3 regions of the Pseudomonas weihenstephanensis genome follow, and region 1 is predicted to be linked to each of the others. Evidence: predicted binding sites of a transcription regulator. Region 1 holds the regulator's gene; each other region holds the start of a gene.
The links. The regulator sigma-54, encoded in region 1, starts transcription at its own class of promoters, with help from an activator protein. The targets are predictions, from matches to a motif close to ANTGGCATNNANNTTGCTNT.

Region 2: a site for sigma-54 is predicted at 1,828-1,847, ahead of flgB (flagellar basal body rod protein FlgB). Genes of this name have one in related genera too.
Region 3: a site for sigma-54 is predicted at 1,440-1,459, ahead of glnK (P-II family nitrogen regulator). Genes of this name have one in related genera too.

Annotation. Positions count from the first base shown of each region.
Region 1 covers NZ_JAAEBV010000006.1:94,864-98,136, forward strand. Annotated here, with positions in the region: gene lptA (lipopolysaccharide transport periplasmic protein LptA) at 1-321, shown strand, start outside; gene lptB (LPS export ABC transporter ATP-binding protein) at 321-1,046, shown strand; gene GYN01_RS19000 (RNA polymerase factor sigma-54) at 1,233-2,735, shown strand; gene hpf (ribosome hibernation-promoting factor, HPF/YfiA family) at 2,811-3,116, shown strand; gene ptsN (PTS IIA-like nitrogen regulatory protein PtsN) at 3,129-3,273, shown strand, end outside.
Region 2 covers NZ_JAAEBV010000005.1:195,255-198,527, forward strand. Annotated here, with positions in the region: gene flgE (flagellar hook protein FlgE) at 1-140, opposite strand, end outside; gene flgD (flagellar hook assembly protein FlgD) at 170-898, opposite strand; gene flgC (flagellar basal body rod protein FlgC) at 914-1,357, opposite strand; gene flgB (flagellar basal body rod protein FlgB) at 1,361-1,768, opposite strand; gene cheR (protein-glutamate O-methyltransferase CheR) at 2,055-2,882, opposite strand; gene GYN01_RS16990 (chemotaxis protein CheV) at 2,929-3,273, opposite strand, start outside.
Region 3 covers NZ_JAAEBV010000002.1:536,927-540,199, forward strand. Annotated here, with positions in the region: gene GYN01_RS09905 (DUF8038 domain-containing protein) at 1-748, opposite strand, end outside; gene GYN01_RS09910 (accessory factor UbiK family protein) at 988-1,248, opposite strand; gene glnK (P-II family nitrogen regulator) at 1,664-2,002, shown strand; gene GYN01_RS09920 (ammonium transporter) at 2,036-3,273, shown strand, end outside.

The sequences.
Region 1 (3,273 bases):
GCGGGCGAAATTGACGTGGTCACCTCGGTCGGCAACCTGGCCTACTTTGAGCAACTGCAAAAAGCCACAGACCCTAAACCGGTTCAAGCCTACGGCGTGACCATTCAGTACCATGCGCCGCAAAACCGCATCGTATTGATCGACAAAGCCAAGGTCATCAACGACGGCAACACCACCGAAGGCGAGAAAATCGTCTACGACACGGTCAAACAAGTCGCCAATGCGGGTCGCGCCACTGGCAGCAGCGTTACTGCGCCTCGCCCTCGTATCGACATGGTGATCCAGCCGAAGAAAAAAACTGACGCGCAGAAGGCCCAGTAATGGCAACTCTGAAAGCCCAGCATTTGGCTAAAAGCTACAAAAGCCGTCAGGTAGTGCGTGACGTCAGCCTGTCGATCGACAGCGGGCAGATTGTTGGCTTGCTCGGCCCGAACGGTGCCGGCAAGACCACCTGCTTCTACATGATCGTGGGCCTGGTGCAGGCCGATCAGGGCCGCGTGTTGATTGATGACCTGGATGTCAGCCATCAGCCGATGCACGGTCGCGCACGCGCCGGTATCGGTTATCTGCCGCAAGAAGCCTCCATTTTCCGCAAATTGTCGGTCGCCGATAACATCATGGCGATCCTCGAAACGCGCAAGGAACTGGATAAAGCAGGTCGTCGCAAAGAGCTGGAAAGCCTGTTGCAGGAATTCCATATCAACCACATTCGCGACAACCTGGGCATGAGCCTGTCGGGTGGCGAGCGTCGCCGGGTAGAAATCGCCCGCGCATTGGCCACTGCCCCCAAGTTCATCCTGCTCGATGAACCCTTTGCCGGTGTCGACCCGATCTCTGTGGGCGACATCAAGCAAATCATCCATCACCTCAAGGCCAAAGGCATTGGCGTGCTAATCACCGATCACAACGTCCGCGAAACTCTCGATATTTGCGAAACGGCTTACATCGTTAACGACGGACAACTGATTGCTGAAGGCGACGCTGAAACGATTCTGGCCAACAAACTGGTGAGAGAAGTGTACCTGGGCAACGAGTTCCGCTTGTAAGCCCCTCCCCTGCTTCAACCTGCCTTGCAGGCGTTCTCAATTTGCCCACCTCATTCGGGCAAATTGAAAACGCCTCTAGGCAAACGCTACGGTTTCAGGCATATAATTTGCTTATGTTTGGCGCTCACGCGCCCTTGTAGTGGATGGCGCCATGTGCGCCGGCGAATAAGGTGTTAAGCCCCTGCCATGAAACCATCGCTAGTCCTGAGAATGGGCCAGCAGCTGACAATGACACCTCAGCTGCAACAAGCCATACGCCTGCTCCAATTGTCGACCCTGGACCTGCAACAGGAAATCCAGGAGGCCCTGGAATCCAATCCGATGCTCGAACGCCAGGAAGAAGGCGAAGATTTCGACAATACGGACCCCTTGGCTGACAACATCGAGCAAAAACCCACAAACGATATCAACGAGATCCAAGAGCCCTCTTACCAAGAGTCCGCCCCCACTGTGGACAACCTGGAAGACGGCGAGTGGAACGACCGTATTCCCAATGAGCTTCCTGTCGACACCGCGTGGGAAGACGTCTACCAGACCAGCGCCAGCAGCTTGCCCAGCAACGATGACGACGAATGGGACTTCACCACGCGCACATCCGCTGGCGAAAGCCTGCAAAGTCATCTGCTGTGGCAATTGAACCTGGCGCCCATGTCGGACACCGACCGACTGATCGGTGTAACCCTGATCGACTGCATCAACAATCAGGGCTATCTGGACGAAACCCTCGAAGAGATCCTCGAAGCCTTTGATCCTGAACTGGACATTGAACTCGATGAGATCGAAGCCGTCCTGCATCGCATCCAGCAATTCGAGCCTGCGGGTATCGGGGCGCGCAACCTGAGCGAGTGCCTGCTCCTGCAATTGCGTCAGTTACCGGAAAAAACGCTTTGGCTGGCTGAAGCCAAACGCTTGATCACCGACTACATCGACCTGCTGGGCGCGCGTGATTACAGCCAGCTCATGCGGCGCATGAAGCTCAAGGAAGACGAACTGCGCCAGGTCATCGAGCTGGTGCAAAGCCTGAACCCGCGTCCAGGCTCGCAAATTGAATCAAGCGAAGCCGAATACGTCGTGCCGGACGTTATCGTGCGCAAAGACAACGAACGCTGGCTGGTGGAGCTCAATCAAGAGTCCGTGCCACGTCTGCGGGTTAACGCGCAATACGCAGGTTTTGTACGCCGTGCGGACACCAGCGCCGATAACACGTTCATGCGCAATCAACTGCAAGAAGCCCGCTGGTTTATCAAAAGCCTGCAAAGCCGCAACGAAACCCTGATGAAAGTGGCGACGCAAATTGTCGAGCATCAACGCGGTTTTCTGGAGTATGGCGACGAAGCCATGAAGCCACTTGTGTTGCATGACATTGCAGAAGCCGTCGGCATGCACGAATCAACGATTTCACGGGTCACCACCCAGAAATTCATGCATACCCCGCGGGGCATTTATGAATTGAAGTACTTTTTCTCCAGCCATGTCAGCACCTCTGAAGGCGGCGAATGCTCGTCCACAGCGATTCGCGCGATCATCAAAAAACTGGTCGCGGCTGAAAATCAGAAAAAGCCGTTGAGTGACAGCAAGATCGCTGGTTTACTGGAGGCACAAGGTATTCAGGTAGCCCGTCGTACGGTCGCCAAGTACCGCGAGTCCCTTGGGATCGCGCCTTCGAGCGAGCGTAAGCGTTTGATGTGACGGGCCTGCCACCGCGTTCCAGTGGCGGGTATTCCCACCCGCCGCTTTATGCACTGGCAACGAAGGAGAAACTGTATGCAAGTCAACATCAGTGGACACCAACTGGAAGTGACTGAACCGCTGCGCGCTTATATCGGCGAAAAACTCAAACGAATTGAGGGGCATTTCGACAAAATCACCAACGTGCAAGTCATTATGACTGTCGAAAAGCTGAAGCAGAAAATCGAAGCCACCTTGCGTATACCCGGCGGGGAAGTAGTCGCCAATGCGGAGCATTCAGATATGTATGCAGCCATTGACGACCTGACCGACAAGCTGGATCGCCAAATCAAAAAGCATAAGGAAAAGCAGCAGAGCCTCCTTCAAGGCACTGGCCGCTAACACTCCCTACCCATGATCCGACTTGAAACCATCCTGACCCCCGGCCGTTCACTCGTGAACGTGCCGGGCGGCAGTAAAAAGCGCGCCCTCGAACAAATTGCCAACCTGATCGGCCGAGAAGTGCCTGAACTGGATACGCAAGCTGTTTACGAGGCCC
Region 2 (3,273 bases), on a different contig from region 1:
TTGCTCGCCGAGTAAATATCCGAGAACTCGGCGCGCGACGCTTTGAAACCGCTGGTGGCAACGTTGGCAATGTTGTTGCCGGTAACGTCGAGTTGTTTGTTGGCCGCATAGAGGCCGCTAAGGCCGATATTAAAAGACATGTTTCACTCCTTGAGGCGTATGGGTCGGCTTAGAGGCCAATGGTCTGGACTTTGGACATGCCAATGCTGCCCAGACCTGCGAGATTGAGCATGATTTCACCGCCGGTTTTGCTCAGCGTCACACTGTTAACTGTGGCGGGCAGGTAGGTGGTGAGCGCCGTGGTGGTGGTGTCGGTTTTAGACGAGGCGGTAAAGGTGTAGTTACCTTTAGGCATCAGCTCACCGTCATCATTTTTGCCGTCCCAGGTGAAGTCGACATTGCCGGCTTTCTGTGCGGGCATCTGAATCGTTCTGACCAGTTCGCCGTCTGCATCGGTGATGGTGATGGTTGGCTTGGTGTCCGCCTCTTTCACCACGACCGTGCCGTTGAACGGTTTTTCGCTGGCGGTATCGACCAACGCTTCACCGGTTTGCACGATCACCGAACGGCCCACCAGCGACGACGCCTGCAAGGCTTGCGAGGACTGCAAGCCGCCGGTGATGGCGTTCACCGAGTCATTGAGAGTGGTGATGCCTTCCAGGCTGCTGAACTGCGCCAACTGCGCGACGAACGCGGTGTTGTCTTGCGGGTCCAGCGGGTTCTGGTTTTTCAGCTGGGTGACCAGCAGTTGCAAGAACGCATCCTTGCCCAGGGCTTTATCGTTGCCGGCAACTGCCTTGGACGCCGCCGCCAGGCTGGTGTCCTTGGTTTTAACCTGGGCAGAGTTGGCCAGCACCTGATTGAGGGTTTTGTTGCTGACGGAATCGGTCACACTCATTTGCGTCGTTCCTTATCACTGACCCAGGGTCAGTACCTTCTGCATCATGGTTTTGGCGGTGTTCATCATTTCGGCGTTGGTCTGGAACGAACGACTGGCGGAAATCATGTCAGCCATTTCTTCAACCACGTTGACGTTGGGGTAGTACACATACCCTTTGGCGTCGGCAGAAGGATGGTTCGGCTCGTAGCGGGCGTCGAGGTTGCTTTGGTCTTCGACCACGCCCAGCACTTGTACGCCCTGCCCGGCTGCGTCCTGATTCTGGAACAGCGAACCGCCGTTACCGCTTTGCGCGCCCTGAAACATGGTGGCGAACACCGGGTGACGGGCGCGGTAGGTTTGGTCGATGCTCGACGAAACGGTCTCGGCGTTGGCGATGTTACTGGCGACGGTGTTCAGTCGAGTGGTCTGAGCGCTCATGCCGCTACCGGCAATATTGAAAACACTGGCTAGAGACATGGATTACTCTCCGCGCAGGGCTGATACCAGCCCTTTGAATTTGCTGTTGAGCAGCGTGAAGCTGGCCTGGAAGTTGACCGCATTCTCTGCGTAGTTCGATTGTTCGAGCTGAGCATCCACCGTGTTCTGGTCGATAGAGGGCTGCATCGGCGTGCGGTACAACAATGACTCGTCGCCACTGCTCAGGCCCTGAGCTTCGATATGGCGGCTGTTGGTCATGTTCAAGGCAAAGCTGCCGTTCTTGTTTTTGTCACTCTGTGCGGCAAGCACAGAGGCAAAATCCAAGTCCCGAGCCTTGTAGTTCGGGGTATCGGCGTTGGCGATGTTGTTCGCCAGGACTTCGGCGCGCTGTGCGCGAAAGCCAAGGGCTTGCTCATGGATACCGAGCGCTTTATCGAAGCTGATGCTCATGTCGGAAAACCTTTGTGGGCTGACCTGAGAATGTGGTTCAGGTCTTACATGCAGTGGATAGAGCAAACCCCGTGCCAGTTTTCACATCCCCATATTTCAAGGCTTTGCGAGGAGATGAGCTGCGCCAATGCCAGAAAAGCGGCAATGACTGACCGCCGACTGCCGCTTTTCTGCCGCTTTGTTCCTCGACAACCGCTCAAGAGCATGAATAGAACAGCGCGCTGGCGCTGGCGCACAAAAAAACGGGAGCCTTGCGGGCTCCCGTTTTGATGTGGCGCAGATCGACTTACTTAGCCTGATAGATGATGCCCGGACTGCACTGAACCATCTGGTAGTGATCCGGCAAGCCGTTCAATGCCTCGGATGCACCGAGGAACAGATACCCCCCTGGCTTCAAGGTGCTGTGAATACGCAGCAGGATGTCTTTTTTGACCTCCGCCGAGAAGTAGATCAGCACGTTGCGGCAGAACACCATGTCGAACTTGCCCAACCCGGCGTAGCTGTCCAGCAGGTTGAACGAGCGGAACTCGACGCGATTTTTGATCGGCGCCTTGATCACCCAACGCCCCGGCCCTTTCGGATCGAAGTAACGTTGCAAGCGCTCCTGGGACAAACCACGGCCAATCGCGAGGCTGTCGTACTCGCCCGTTTTGCAGGTGTTAAGCATCAAACTGGACAGGTCGGTGGCCACAATCTGCACGCCCGCCTTCAATTGCCCAAGGTTGGTGCGCTCATATTCATCAATGGCCATTGACAGCGAAAACGGCTCTTGCCCCGAAGAGCACGCCGCCGACCAGATACGTAAACGTTGACCCGGATTAGCCTTGGTCAGCTCAGGCAGGACTTTGTTCTTCAGCACTTCAAAGGGGTAGGTATCGCGAAACCACAGGGTTTCGTTGGTGGTCATTGCATCGACCACCTGCTCGCGCAACCCGCTGCGGGGCTGGCTCTGGATGCGCTGAATCAGCTCACCCAGCGACTTGATACCTTGCTGTTCCATCAGCTTGTTCAGACGGCTGGAAACAAGGTACTGCTTGTTCTCACCTAGCAAAATGCCACAGGCTTTTTCCAGGAAAACCCGGAACTGCTCAAAATCCAAATTACCCGTAGACAAATGATCCTGCCTCTATCAATCGTGTTAACCGCCAAGGGCCAAGCCCCTAGCTGTGGTCTGCTTCTTTGATCCGGTCAACTACCCGGGATGCCAGGTCATCAGGGCGGAATTTTGCCAAAAAGTCATTGGCGCCGACTTTTTTGACCATCGCCTGATTGAATACCCCGGACAACGAAGTATGCAGAATGATGTGCAACTTTTGCATGCGCGGATCGCTGCGGATTTCGGACGTCAGGGTGTAACCGTCCATTTCCGGCATCTCGATGTCCGAGATCATCATCAGAAACTCTTCTGACGGGTCTTTGCCTTCGTCCACCATGTTCTTCAGGTATTGCAGCGCCTGACGGCCGTCATTGAGCGACACCACTTCAACGCCGACCGTTTGCAGGCA
Region 3 (3,273 bases), on a different contig from region 1:
CGACCTTGTAGGGAGCTGACGTACTAAGAGTGGGTGACTCAAACAGATTCGTCGTACCCACGGTCGGGCTGATAATTCTAGCGGCTTGCAGAATAGGCTCCAGGGTCCATCGATTGCCACGGTCCGAGGCTACAAACAAGGTGCGCTCACCGGCGACCATGCCTGCTATGTAATCCTGTTGAGGCGGTTCGGTGTTGGGGTACAACTGAATGGGTTTTGACAAATCCAGCTTCTGCGCGGCGGCCCAATGCAAAAAAGCCGGAGACTGCACGGCCTGATGCAAATGCGCCCACCACTGACCAAATGTCGAGGTCGGCACAATATTGTCAATACGCTCTGGAAGGTGTCCGGTGCTTTCGCCAACGCGCAGCGCTTGCGCAACAAGGGCAGCCATTTGGCTGTCGCCACGCTTGCGGGGATCGTCCAGCGTGGCTTCAACCAATACCGGCGTGGTGCTCTGGGGATTGACCGCTCGAGGCCTGCGGACCAAAGGCCGTTGAGGCTCAGCCTCCTCTGACACCTGTGGAGTCACGCTTCGGGCTGTATCTGCTGAGCGTGGCGTTAGTACGTCAAACTCAACTTGACGACTGCTGCCACTTGTTCGAGTGCTACCAAACGTGGGTAAACGCGACACTGCCAAACCGCTCTTTACCTCGCCAGCACTTGGTTTACTCAGTTCAGGGCGCTTAGGAACCGCATGTTCTGGCAACTGAGATGAGGGACGAAAGTGCGCGAAGGTGATAGTCATGAGTAGCTCTGAATGGGTTCACAGGACGCCGCGGTAATGGGCGCTAGCCCTTGCGGTGTAATCCTGTGTACCCAATAGACTCACGACGGTTCCGAACCGCATGCCAGACAAACGCTACTGGCTTTTTCCTGACTCCGGGCTGACCTGCTTGAGAACAGGGACGGGCGTCACCTTTCTCGCTAAGCAGGGTTTAGAGCGTGCAGCGCGCAAGGATCCAATAGACCGCCTGCACCTGGGTGTTACTGCGCGGGTGGCAGCAAGCGGGCTTCCAGCTCTGCGACTTTCGCTTCCAGGCTTTCAAGACGCGCCCGAGTACGGGCCAAGACAACCATTTGGCTGTCAAATTCTTCACGGCTTACCAAGTCGAGTTTGCTGAAGCCACTTTGCAGCAGCGCTTTGAACTGGCTTTCGATTTCGTTGCGCGGCAGCGCGGTGTCGCCGCTGAATAAACGTGATGCATGGCCACTCAGGGCATCGAGAAAATCTTTGGGCGCGAGCATGGATAAGGTCCTTAAAACTGATGGCGGCGAGTGTATCACGGGGTTTCGACGCTCACGGCGCAGGGGCCGCTGCACATTTTTGAGCACTGGCTGCGCCGCACGCGCACTGTTTTTGTGCGCAAAACCCGCCTATAAACAGGCCAAACGCCACCTAGTGTCTCTAACCACCTGTAATTGCTGAAATTTCTAGACATGGCAAGGTTTCTGCTTAGACGCCTATGACTCATGCACTGATGCAGTCGCTGTGACGAAGGCAGTGCGCCAAGTGGTTCAAGGCATGTTTTCGTCGCCAGCGATTTACTCGCGCAGTGCGGCCTGAAGAAGGCTGACGGCGCGTTACAAAGCCAGACACTGCGCTTAGACTTGGCCCGGGTTTGTTTTCCTGGGGCAAGTCCACCAATTCGGGAGAAGTTTCATGAAGCTAGTCACCGCCATTATCAAACCGTTCAAGTTAGACGACGTGCGCGAGTCGCTGTCCGAGATCGGCGTACAGGGCATTACCGTTACTGAGGTCAAAGGCTTCGGCCGGCAGAAAGGCCACACCGAGCTGTACCGTGGCGCGGAGTACGTGGTCGATTTTCTGCCAAAGGTGAAGATTGATGTCGCCATCGACGACAAAGATCTTGACCGGGTTATCGAGGCGATAACCAAGGCTGCCAACACCGGCAAGATCGGTGATGGCAAGATTTTCGTGGTCAATCTGGAACAGGCTATCCGCATCCGTACCGGCGAAACCGATACCGACGCCATCTAAGCCGCCAAACCCAACGCCCCAGGAGAAAACACTATGACTCTGCGTAAATTCGCAGGGCTCGCAGCCCTGCTGTCTGTCGTAATGCCTGGCCTGGCCATGGCGGCAGACGAAGTGGCTGCGCCAGCCCTCAACTCCGGCGACACCGCCTGGATGCTGACTGCAACGGCTTTGGTGCTGTTTATGACCATTCCCGGCCTGGCGCTGTTCTACGGCGGCATGGTGCGCTCCAAAAACCTTCTTTCTGTGATGATGCAGTGCTTCGCCATTACCGGCCTGATCAGCATCCTGTGGGTCATTTATGGCTACAGCATCACGTTCGACACCACCGGTATGGAGCAGGGCGTCACCAACTTCAACTCGTTCATCGGCGGGTTCGGCAAAGCCTTCCTCGCGGGTGTCACGCCGGCCAGCCTGACCTCGCCCACCGCACTGTTTCCCGAAGCTGTGTTTATCACCTTCCAGATGACGTTCGCCATCATCACGCCAGCGCTGATCGTCGGGGCGTTTGCTGAGCGCATGAAGTTCTCGGCCATGCTGATTTTCATGGGTGTGTGGTTCACCCTGGTGTATGCGCCCATTGCACACATGGTGTGGAGCGGCAACGGCGGCCTGATGTGGGATTGGGGTGTACTCGATTTCGCGGGTGGCACGGTGGTGCACATCAACGCAGGTGTTGCCGGCCTTGTAGCGTGCATCGTGCTGGGCAAGCGTAAAGGCTACCCGACCACCCCAATGGCGCCGCACAACCTCGGTTACACCCTGGTCGGCGCTGCAATGCTGTGGATCGGCTGGTTCGGTTTCAACGCAGGCTCTGCTGCCGCAGCGAACGGCACGGCGGGCATGGCAATGCTCGTGACCCAAATCGCCACCGCCGCCGCCGCACTGGGCTGGATGTTTGCCGAGTGGATCACCCACGGCAAGCCAAGCGCACTGGGCATCGCGTCAGGCGTGGTCGCGGGCCTGGTGGCCATCACCCCGGCAGCGGGCACTGTCGGCCCAATGGGTTCAATCGTGATCGGCTTGGCCTCTGGTGTGATCTGCTTTTTCTGCGCCACTAGCCTCAAACGCAAGCTGGGTTATGACGATTCGCTGGACGCCTTTGGTGTCCACGGTGTGGGCGGTATTGTCGGCGCGATCCTTACGGGTGTGTTCGCAGCGCCCGCACTGGGCGGCTTCGGGGCCGTGACCGACATCGCAGCCCAAGTCTGGATCCAGTGCAAAGGGGTCGCCTTCACGGTGATCTACACCGCAATCGTCACCTTCGTCATTCT